DNA from 2 places in the Proteus appendicitidis genome. Region 1 is predicted to be linked to the other one. Evidence: predicted binding sites of a transcription regulator. Region 1 holds the regulator's gene; the other holds the start of a gene.
The links. Region 1 encodes PurR, which represses purine synthesis genes. Its sites were predicted from a motif close to CANGCAAACGTTTGCNTG; they were not measured.
Positions count from the first base shown of each region.

Region 2: the regulator PurR is predicted to act here: its motif matches at 2,696-2,713, upstream of purT (formate-dependent phosphoribosylglycinamide formyltransferase).

Region 1 is NZ_CP127389.1:1,714,550-1,720,589, forward strand. Features, by position in the region: gene punC (purine nucleoside transporter PunC) at 1-978, opposite strand, end outside; gene punR (DNA-binding transcriptional activator PunR) at 1,097-1,999, shown strand; gene purR (HTH-type transcriptional repressor PurR) at 2,026-3,051, opposite strand; gene cydH (cytochrome bd-I oxidase subunit CydH) at 3,320-3,403, shown strand; gene sodB (superoxide dismutase [Fe]) at 3,541-4,119, opposite strand; gene QQS39_RS07990 (sulfite exporter TauE/SafE family protein) at 4,403-5,218, opposite strand; gene QQS39_RS07995 (Grx4 family monothiol glutaredoxin) at 5,896-6,040, shown strand, end outside.
Region 2 is NZ_CP127389.1:3,167,129-3,173,168, reverse strand. Features, by position in the region: gene QQS39_RS14685 (glycoside hydrolase family 32 protein) at 1-231, opposite strand, end outside; gene QQS39_RS14680 (PfkB family carbohydrate kinase) at 505-1,452, shown strand; gene rarD (EamA family transporter RarD) at 1,686-2,597, shown strand; gene purT (formate-dependent phosphoribosylglycinamide formyltransferase) at 2,746-3,933, shown strand; gene QQS39_RS14665 (substrate-binding domain-containing protein) at 4,026-4,691, opposite strand; gene QQS39_RS14660 (ABC transporter substrate-binding protein) at 4,703-5,755, opposite strand; gene htpG (molecular chaperone HtpG) at 5,973-6,040, shown strand, end outside.

The sequences.
Region 1 (6,040 bases):
GATTGGATAAGATGCACCATTCATTGCAGCCATAATACAGAACGGAATTAAAATAGTTGTTAATGTTGGCTCAGTAAATTTAGCAACAAGGTATAACGCAGTCATACTGACAGCATAACCGATTAACAACAGTGGAAGCAGTGTTTTACCTGTCATTTTTGACAGTAAGATACGACAACCATAACCACCCACCATAAATGCAATAGTTTGTGGAATATAACTTAAACCGATATCCTGTGGCGAGTAACCCATCTTTTCAAGAATGATTGGTGAGCCAGCTAACCAAGCAAAGAAACCCGCGCTACAAGAAGCGTAAACTAATACGTTACCTGTGTAGAGAGGGGATTTGAGTAAAGTTATAAATGAAGCGGTAGATTGGTTTGCATCTGTGACTGATTTTTGTTTAATGTTTTTTAGCATTAATGTCGGTAACATTAGAACTAATGTTACTGCCATTAACAGCATGAAAATCATACGCCAGCCGCCGTGATTTAATAATGATGCACCAATTAAAGGTGCAAGTGCTGGTGATAATGCAACCAGTGGCATAATTAAAGCAAAAACGTGCTGAGCGCGAGATTCATCAAAACGGTCGATGACAAGAGCTTGCCAAATAACAGCAGCAGAGCAGACACCGAAAGCTTGTAGGAAGCGCATAGCAAGTAAGCCAGTTGCACTCTCAACCCACAGCATACCAAGACAGCCTAAAGAGAAAAGGCTTAAACCAATAAGTAGAATAGGTTTACGACCTACTTTGTCAGAAAGTGGTCCCCAAAGTAATTGGGCAACAGCAAAGCCAAATAAAAAGATACTTAAGCTATTACTAATAGCACCTTCGCTGATAGAGAGTTCACGCTGCATCATACCGAATGCAGGTAAGTACATATCAATAGCTAAGTAACCTAGCATACTCAAACCCGCTAGGTACACCATAAAGCTCATAGGTGTTTTTGATTGTGTGGACGTTTTAGAATTCATTTTATTTTCTATGCTATGTGATGTAGAACATTTTATATATTGTAACTAAGACTTATTTTACTTGTGAAACGGGAATATTTGGTTAATGCTGTGAAAAATTTTCAAAGGAATAAACTCTATGTGGTCAGAATACTCTTTAGAAGTTGTTGATGCAGTTGCAAGAACAGGAAGTTTTAGCTCCGCTGCTCAAGAATTGCACAGAGTGCCATCCGCCGTTAGTTACACAGTTCGGCAATTAGAGGAATGGCTTGCCGTTCCTTTGTTTGAGCGCCGTCACCGTGATGTAGAATTAACCGATGCAGGTAAAATTTTCATCAAAGAAGCACGATCTGTTATCAAAAAAATGAATGACACTCGGCATCTTTGTCAACAAGTTTCTAATGGGTGGCGCGGTCAATTTAGTATAGCAGTTGATGGCATTGTTAAACCTGAAAGAACACAACAACTTATTCTCGATTTCTACCGCCATTTTCCTGATATTGAGCTGTATGTCTACCCTGAAGTGTTTAATGGCGTATGGGACTCTTTAGTTAATGGTCGTGTTGATTTAGCAATTGGTGCAACAAGAGCCTCACCAATTGGTGAACGTTATAGTTTTAGAGATATGGGATTTATGCCTTGGCGCTGCGTTTGCCATGTTGATCACCCTTTAGCGAAAGCACAACATCCATTAACGGATGATGAGATGCGCCCTTATCCTAGTTTATGTTTAGAAGATACCTCACGCAGTTTACCAAAGCGTGACACTTGGGCGCTCAATAATCAGCGTAGAATGGTTGTCCCGACATGGGATATGGGGCTTGAATGCTTGTTAGCGGGATTATGCGTAGGAATGGTGCCTTGGCACCGCGCTGAGCCTTTAATTGAACAAGGTAAGCTGGTTACTTTACAACTAGCACAACCATTGCCAGACAGCCCATGCTGCCTGACGTGGGTAGATAAAAGTGAATCACCCGCTTTGACATGGTTGCTAGATTATCTTGGAGATAGCCAAACCTTAAATGAGGAATGGCTTCGCTAGAAATCAGATAGCTGAATAAATCTGAATTAACGACGGTAGTCAATAAAAGGACCGTCAGCAACTGAACGGCGCTCAACTAATCGTGGATGAACTTCGATTGTTTGGGCGTCTTCGCGTTTATTGACGATGCGATCAAGCAACATTGATAATGCCATTTGACCTAAACGTTCTTTTGGCTGGTGGACGGTCGTTAGTGCGGGTGTAAAATAACGTGCATTACGAATATTGTCGTAACCCACAATAGAAATATCGAAAGGAACGCGCAGACCAAGTTCATCCGCAGCACAAATTGCGCCCATCGCCATCACATCACCACCACAAAAAACAGCAGTAGGGCGATGTTTTTGATTTAGCATTTGGTACATGGCTTTATAACCCGACTCTGGCTCAAAGTCGCCTTGTACAATCCACTCATCTTTTACTGTGATTTTTGCTTCTTCCATGGCTTTTAAGAAACCTTGTAAGCGACCACCACCAGTATTACGTTCTAATGGACCAGGAATAATACCAATATCACGATGACCACGCTCAATAAGGTAACGACCTGCAATATAACCACCATGGAAAGCATTATCGATAATGGTATCTGTAAAGTCACCACGCGCTTTGCCCCAATCCATGACAACCATTGGAATATTACGATAGCCCTCTAAAAGTGTAAGAAGGTGATCGGGATATTCAGAACACATGACTAACAATCCATCAACACGTTTTTGTGCCAGCATCGCTAAATAGGCTTTTTGTTTATCAAGGTTATTATGTGAATTACATAAAATCAGTGTGTAGCCTTTGCTATAACAACTATTTTCAACCGCTTCAATCACTTCAGCAAAGTAAGGAGCCTCACTGGACGTGGCTAACAGGCCAATAGATTTGGTGTGATTGACTTTTAAACTACGCGCAACGGCACTAGGCGAATAATTTAATTCTTTTATAGCGGCCCAAACTGCTGCCCGTGTGTTCTCAGCAACAAAACGTGTTTTGTTGATCACATGAGAAACAGTCGTGGTTGATACGCCTGCGCGTTTTGCCACGTCTTTTATTGTTGCCATGGTGTGGAAAACTCCTGACCTTCATTGGTCTCTTTTATCTAATTTTATGGTTTAACTGCCAGTATAGTCATACATAGGGCAAACACTGGCAATAATTTAGCGATTAGCTGTGAATTTTGTATGATCTAGCTCAAAAGTGAAAGTATTAATCAATGTTATAAATTGTGCACTGGTCGCTATTTTAGCAAATATTGATATGTAATAATAATTAACCATGACAATGTTATGGTTAAAAATGTGTATTATAATCATTTTGAGGGAGAAATAGATGGATACGGATCTGAAATTTGGTTTGAGTACAGCAGTAGCAGCGCTTGTTATGATCGTTTTATTTTCGACTATGTTGTTCTAATCACCGCTTTATAAAATATCCGATCAATTTAAATAATAGATTATCGAATATCTGAATATAACAAAGGGCTGAAGGCCCTTTGTTATTTTGTCACCAAAAATGAATCTCAATCACTCACCTTTGATTATCACGCTCTATTAAGCAAGGTTAGCTTCAACAAATGACCAGTTAACTAATGCCCAGAACTCTTCTAAATATTTAACGCGCGCATTACGGTAGTCGATGTAGTATGCATGTTCCCATACGTCTACTGTTAACAGTGGTTTGTCTGCGCCTGAAACTGGCGTTGCAGCATTAGACGTATTAACAATTGCAACTGAACCGTCGGCTTTTTTAACTAACCAAGTCCAACCTGAACCGAAGTTTTTAGCTGCCGCATCATTAAATTGCTTTTTGAACTCTTCAAAAGAGCCAAATGCTTTGTTGATAGCATCAGCAATTTTACCTGTTGGTGCGCCGCCTGCGTTTGGTGCTAAGCAGTTCCAGTAGAAAGTGTGGTTCCATACTTGAGCAGCATTATTAAAGATACCACCATCAGTAGATTTGATGATTTCTTCTAAGGATTTGCTTTCTAAATCAGTACCTTTAACCAGATTATTTAAATTGGTTACATAGGTTTGGTGGTGTTTGCCGTAGTGATATTCTAAAGTTTCTTTAGAGATGTGTGGCTCAAGAGCATCTAACGCATAAGGTAATTTTGGTAATTCGAAAGACATTGCGTACTCCTTTAAACTATCTATTTCGGGTTTTGTGCCTAAAATCATTCCATCAAAATCATTTGAATTGATAGAATGAGGCAAATGAATCACTAAGTTGTTACTATTTTGCTAATTATTTTAACAAAAATCTGTTGAAATAACAGCTAAATATCTTTTATCTATAGATATAAGCCATATAGATTAATTATACTCATAAGAGTATATCCCTCAGAGTTACTCGTAAAGCAGTAAAATATTGACTGTGATCAGAGTCGGTATCTTCTAATTGTATATTTTCTGCTTACTCCATTATTAGTGTATACATCATTTTCACGACCACTAAGAATAAGAATAGTGCAAATATTTGGCGAACTCTTGGAATAGGCAGGCGATAAGCAACTTTTACGCCGACAGGGGCGAAGAGAATGCTGGTAATGCTTATGCCAATAAAGGCAGGCAAATAGATAAAACCGAAGTAATAGTCATCAATATTTGTTTGATTCCAACCATAGATAATACCCATAATTGTGCCTACGGAAGCGATGATGACACCAATCATTGATGAGGTTGCAATGCATTTGCGAGTATTAAATCCCCAATGACTTAAAAGAGGAATGGTGATAGTACCACCAGCAATACCGATAAAGCTGGATATAAAGCCAATTAATGCGCCACCACTGGTTAACGCTGGTTTTGAAACGATAGGATCTTTCACGTTTTCTATACGTTCAGCTTCTTTCTTTTTAGTTAATAATCCATAGATGGTATATACCATGAAAATACAGAACACGATTTGCAATATCGTATTTGACATTTTTTGTACCAGAAATGTCCCAACAAGCATACCAATGAGAGTACCGATGGATAATAAAGGAAATTGTTGCCATAAAATGGCTTTATGTTTGTTATGAGAATACGCTGAAGATGCTGTGGAAAATATAATGACAGAAAATGAAGTAGATAAGGCAATTTTCATCACCATATCTGTTGGAATAGCTTGTTGACTCACAACATACATAACCACCGGAACAATGATTGCACCGCCTCCGATGCCAAGTAGCCCAGCAAAAAAACCAGTAATACAGCCCACTAAAAGAAACAGCAAAATCATGTCCATAGTTAGTACTCATTAGGATTTATAACAAACTCATTTATATACATTATATTCTTTTAAAAAAGTAGCGTTTTATCTTAATGTAAAGGTTATGAAATTTAATATATTGATTTTGATATAAAAGTTACTCTTCCTTTTCTTTTTACTTTTTTAATTTAAAAGGATATAAAGCTAAATAGAATTCAAATAAAGAAACATATTAAATATTTTATAATAATTTATATTTTTAAATCGCATGCTAAAAATAACAACGTTCATTTTAATTTAAGAAATTTGTTGCTATTTCATTTAATAATAAAGCCAGTGCTTCATATACTTTAAAACCTAGTGAAGAAGAAAATGTTCTTAAAATTAAGAAAGGACAAACTGCAAAAATAAAAGGTGAAATAAGCGATATTACTGCTGCACTGGGTTGCTTGATCCTTTTAGAAAACGGATTGTGTTGGTGATAAGAGGCGAAATAATAAGATAAAATGTACTCATAAACATCTGTAACGTATTGATTTATTTTTATACTTTCTTGTGTGTTTTCTCATCAATAATCTTATGGTTTAACACCAGCTTATTGTTTTATATCGAGAATTAAACTTATATAGAGGTTTCTAATATAAAGTGGTATTCTTCTTCCATGTTTTCCCCTATAAAGCATATCGAATATAAAAGGCTGTAAGGACTTACAAATGACGACTATTGAAAAAATTGAACGCCAGATCAATGAAAACCCAATTATTTTATACATGAAAGGTTCACCAAAATTACCAAGTTGTGGTTTTTCTGCTCAGGCAGTTCAAGCTATCTCTGCTTGTGGTGAGCGTTTTGCGTATG
Region 2 (6,040 bases), 1.5 Mb from region 1:
GTGGATCATGTCGGCACTTGTGGCATGTCCCCAATGCATTGGTCCCCAATCTTGAGAATAAGGATGGTGCTGATAGAAGGCATGATATAAACCATCATGATAAATAAGACCATTAGGATCATTTAACCAGCCCGCAGGTGCTGCCAAATGAAACTGGGGATAAAATTTATTGCCTCGTTTTTCAATCAAGGTATTTAAGGCTTTTGTTGATTGTTCTAAGCGGTGTTTCATATCATTATCCTTATTATATTTCAGAGTTATTAGTGTGTTTTTAAGATCATATAAAGGGTAAAGAACAGACGTAATCACACTATGACTCTTGTTGTTAACGATAACATTTAGAGTGAAAAAAATACGATGTATGAGATTGACTTTATCATCTTATCTCATTATGTTAACGTTATCAGTGTGGATTTACGAGCAATATCTTTACTTATTCGTTATGAATAGTCATAAAAACAGAATATAGTTAAGAAAAATAATTGCTTATCTTCAGGAGAGATTATGAAAGTCTGGTCTTTAGGTGACGCTGTTGTTGACTTGATCCCATTGCAAAACATGCAATATGAAGCATGTGCTGGTGGTGCGCCAGTCAATGTTGCTGCGGGCGTTGCTAAGCTTGGTCAACAAAGTGGTTTTATTGGACGTGTCGGTGAAGATGCGTTCGGCCATTTTATGCAAAAAACATTGTTTGATCTGGGCGTTGATACTCGGACAATGGAATTTGATGAATTTCATCGTACCAGTACTGTTCTTGTCTCTTTACAAGAAAATGGTGAGCGTGATTTTACTTTTTTAGTTGCTGAGTCTGCTGATCAATTTTTAACAGAAAAATCTTTACCTGCGTTTGAAAAAGATATTTTGCATTTTTGCTCTTTAGCATTAGTGAATCCCATTTGTCGCTCGACCTTAGATTGTGCAATCAAAAATATTAAAGAAAGCGGTTCACTACTGAGTTTTGATATTAATTTACGTCCTCAAATGTGGCGTGATCATGAGGAAATGCGCGAAATTATCGATAATTATGCGCATAAAGCTGACATTTTAAAATTATCAGAAGATGAGCTTACGTGGATGACACAAGAAGTGACATTGAATAATGCACTTAAAAAATTAGAAGATTATCCCGCTCGTTTAAAAGTGATCACCCAAGGCTCTAAAGGTTGTTTAGTTTTAACGCCAAATACGCAAGTCGCATTTAGTGCCTTTATCGTTGAATGTATTGATACAACAGGTGCTGGCGATGCCTTTATGTCAGGTCTGTTAGCTGCGCTTGCTGAATATGGTTTTGCTGAAGATGAACAATATTTATCAAAAATAGTAACGCAAGCAGCTGCTTGTGGCGCTTTAGCCACCACTCAAAAAGGGGCGATAGCAGCGGCACCAAGTCGTAAAAAATTACATGATTTTGTTCAGCAGCAACCGCCTTTACATGTTAGGGAGATTTTCTAACAACTTACCCTTTTTTCTGGTTGTGGTTTTTACCACGGTTTTCCCTTAATGGTATCTTTTTTTCTCCATTTATAACGACTTTTCTCGGAGTGGTTATTTGTGGAGATTTTTTTATCTTGTCTATGCCGTCGCACTGATGTTTGATCAATCAATCAGCGATGATGATCATATTGTTCTGTCTATTTTAAGCGTATGATATTCAATCTTATTGACTTTTATTGATGGAACATTAAATGTTGGCTCAATCGGGCGCGGTATTAGCCATTTTTTCTTATATTCTTTGGGGAATAACCCCTCTGTTTTATCGGCTGTTACCCGGAGCGCAGCCATTAGAAATGCTGGCTCAGCGTTTGATCTGGTCTATCCCTCTTTTATTACTCGTCCGACTCTTTATTAAAAATAGAACACGATGGCGCGCTGTTTTACAAGATAAGCGCTCTGTTTTTATGTGTCTATTTAGCTCAATGGCTATGGCCGTTTCTTGGTGTACATTTACCTATGCATTAACTCATCAACAAGTATTAGAAGCGAGCTTGGGGTATTTTATTAATCCACTTTTCTCAATTTTATTAGGCGTCATATTTCTTAAAGAAAAGCTGAATCCAGCAGAAAAATGGGCTGTTACCTTAATTTGTGCCGGTGTGGGCTATCAATTGTGGATGTACGGTGAATTACCCGTACTCGCTATCATGATGGGGGGCGCATTTGCTGTATATGGCTTGATCCGTAAGTTTATTCGTTTTGATGTGATCACGTCTTTGTTTATGGAAACACTTTGGTTGCTGCCATTAGCCATAGCTGCCACTATTTGGCTGTTGATTACAGAGAAAAGCGCACTACCTTCTGCAGATAATCTGACTCGTTTTTATTATATTCTAACAGCTCCGGTCACTATACTGCCGTTATTGTTTTTTACCGCCGCAGTTAAGAGAACAACATTAACTGTCATCGGATTAGCTCAATATATTGAACCAACCATTCAATTTTTACTGGCTGTTTTCTTATTCCATGAAGCTTTTGATGAAGTAAAAGGCGTGAGTTTCTCACTGATTTGGTTAGGGCTTTTATGTTGTATCTTAGCACTTATCCGCAAACGCCTTAATTATCTAAAAATTCAAAAAGGAAAACGTAGCCAAACGATGTAATGTTTTTATTTCTCTATTTCTCTATTTCTCTATTTCTCTGCCTGATTATTTTTTTGTCTAGCTATTTTTCTATCAAGCTAAATCCGCTATGCTATATCAAAGCAATCGTTTGCGTAGTTGCGGTTTTTATTAATGGTGAGGATAAAAAATGACAGTGCTGGGTACGGCTCTTACGGCAAGTGCAACAAAAGTGATGTTATTGGGTGCCGGTGAATTAGGCAAAGAAGTTGCGATAGAATGCCAACGCTTAGGAATTGAAGTGATTGCCGTTGATCGCTATCTCAATGCTCCTGCTATGCATGTTGCTCATCGTCATCATGTTGTAAATATGCTTGATAGCGATGCATTAAAGCAAGTTATTAAACAAGAGCGACCTGATTTTATCGTTCCTGAAATTGAGGCTATTGCAACAACGTTACTGGTTGAATTAGAGCAAGCGGGGCAAAAAGTGGTTCCTTGCGCCCGTGCTGTAAAACTAACAATGGATAGAGAAGGTATTCGTCGTTTAGCCTCGGAAACACTGCATTTACCTACATCGAACTATCAATTTGTTGATGATGAAGTGAGCTTTAAAAAAGCAGCACTAGAAATAGGCTTCCCTTGTATTGTAAAACCTGTCATGAGCTCATCCGGAAAAGGGCAAAGTGTTATTCGTAGTGAAAGCGATTTATCACACGCTTGGACTTATTCTCAAGAAGGTGGGAGAGCGGGAAAAGGGCGCGTGATCGTTGAGAAAATGATCCCGTTTGATTTTGAGATAACGTTACTGACTATTCATGCTGTTGATGGTATCCATTTTTGCGCCCCTATTGGTCATCGACAAGAGAAAGGAGATTACCGTGAATCATGGCAACCTCAAAAAATGAGTGATATCGCGCTTGCCAAAGCACAGCATATTGCGAGTAAAGTGGTTGAGAACTTAGGAGGCTATGGTTTATTCGGTGTTGAGTTATTTGTTCAAGGTGATGAGGTATTCTTTAATGAAGTCTCACCTCGCCCTCATGATACAGGATTGGTGACACTAATTTCTCAAGACTTATCAGAGTTTGCGCTTCATGTGCGTGCTTTTTTAGGCTATCCCATTGGTGGAATTCGCCAATTAGGTCCTTGCGCATCAGCGGTTATTTTACCGGCGCTTTATAGTACAAATATCGTATATTCTGGTATTGAAAAAGCGTTGAAGGCAAATCGTCAAATTCGCCTTTTCGCTAAGCCTGAAATTGCTGGCACTCGCCGTTTAGGTGTGGTGCTTGCTCATGCTGATACAATAAAACATGCATTGGATGAAGCAACAGCAGGTGCCAAGGCTATTATTGCCAGTGACGCCCCAAAATAACGATATAACATAAGGTGACTTACCGCTAAAAAGGGAACTTAACTTAGCGGTAAAAACCCTGCTTTAATAAAATGCGCTTTAGCATAAGGAGATTATATCTCCTGATATAAACTATAAGCCTGAGAATGAATAAGTGTTGCACAATAGTGTGCGGTAACATTAAAAGGCTTTGGAATATCGAATATCTTTAATTCAGGAAATTGGCTTAATTGTGCTTGGTAGTGCTGATAACCAATAAATGCGTCTGCTTGATGTGTGGCAATTAAATAGTGTGCAGCCATCCTACCTTGAGGAATAATAAGTGAATGCTTACCTCCAACCAAAGAAAGCGCTCGCATTTTTAATGCCTGACTTAACTGTGGATTAATTTGCGCAATATTATCAAATAGTTGCCAACTATAATCCCCTGATGGATCTGCTTTAGGAGTAGATATCGCTAATTTTAATGCGGTATTTGATAATACACTAAGCCAGTTATCTTCTTTATTTACAGCAGTATAACGAGCGGTAATGCAAAGCTGATTGGCAATAAAAGGGGCATATTGTAGAGCGAAACCTTTATCAATTAATTGCTTTGCATTACTTTCATCCGCTGAAAGAAACAAATGACAGGTTTCCCCTTGTTCAATCCGTTGACGCAAAAGTCCAGCAGGTCCAAATGTAAGCGCCCACTTTTCACCTGTTTTTTGCTGATGATGCTCAATAAAAGCAGGTAGTGTCGTTTTTAAGCTACCTGCTGCAAAAAGGGAAAACGTCATAGTGTTATATCCTATTCCTTCCCTTGATATTGAGTGCGATAGAATTTTTGATACCAATCATTAGCGGCTTTTTGCATATCAATATCGCTAAATTTTTCAGGATAGAGTTTTTTTGCCATCCACAATTCACCGATTGCCATGGCTTCTGGCATTGGATAACCCCATGCTTTTGCATATTCAGGCATTAAATAAATTCGGTTATTTTTAACTGCACTAATCACTTGCCAACGAGCATCTTGTTTGATTTCATCAACAACTTGAGGGTATCTGTCTTGGATAAAGATAACTTCAGGGTTCCAATCAATAATTTGTTCAAGAGAAACTTGTTTATACCCTTTAACTGTTGACGCTGCGACGTTGAAAGCACCTGCATGTTCCATCATAAGCCCGGTGTATTTGCCAGAGCCATAAGTGGTTAAGTCAGGATTGGCCATATAGGCACGGACGCGTTGTTCTTTGGGGATATTTTGTAAGCGCTGACTAACTTGCTCACGCTGTTTAAAGGTATCGTTAACTAATGCTTGTGCATTTTCTGATTTATTGACGATATCACCAATCAATAAAATCCCTTCTTTTAGCCCTTCGTTATAAGCCTGTTCTTCGTTTTGTAATGTTGGATTAAGCTTTGATTTATCGTCGTTACTCTCTTTACGTAATGAAATTGCAACAACAGGAATACCCAATGCAGAAATCTTATCAATCATCTCTTTAGGGGCATAATTGGTGACAAAGACGACTTGAGGTTGCAGTTTGACTAAGCTTTCAGCATCAAAACTGGTGAGATCGCCAACTTTAGGTGTTTTTTCTAGCGATGGTGCTAATTGTGCATACCCATCACCAAGTTGTTGCTTCCAGTTGGACATCACTCCAACAACTTTATCCGTTGCATCAAGTTGAACCAGTAAGTTTAGTGTTTGATGTTGTAAAACCACCGTTCTTTCTACTTTGTCTGGAATGGTAACGGTGCGACCAATTTGGTCTACGATTTGTCTATCTGCATAAGAAAAAGAAGAGAGGGAGAGTAAGCCAATACCTAATAAACAGTGCTGTAATAATGCTTTCATAGTCATAAACCTAAGTTAATATCGCTGTATAATAAAATATACAGCTAAAAATAGACAGCAAGTATTATTTTGGCTCAAACTTTAATCATATAAGATGTGTAATCACTTTTATTAGCTTAATTTTTTACTCAACCCTTGAAACTTGCTTAACTATCCCCACTTTTTATTCATATTGATTTTTTTCGCCAAATTAGGATTAATTGAGGTAAAAATGAGTATGAAAGGTCAGGAAACAAGAGGATTTCAGTCAGAAGTTAAACAACTTCTTCAATTAATGATCCATTC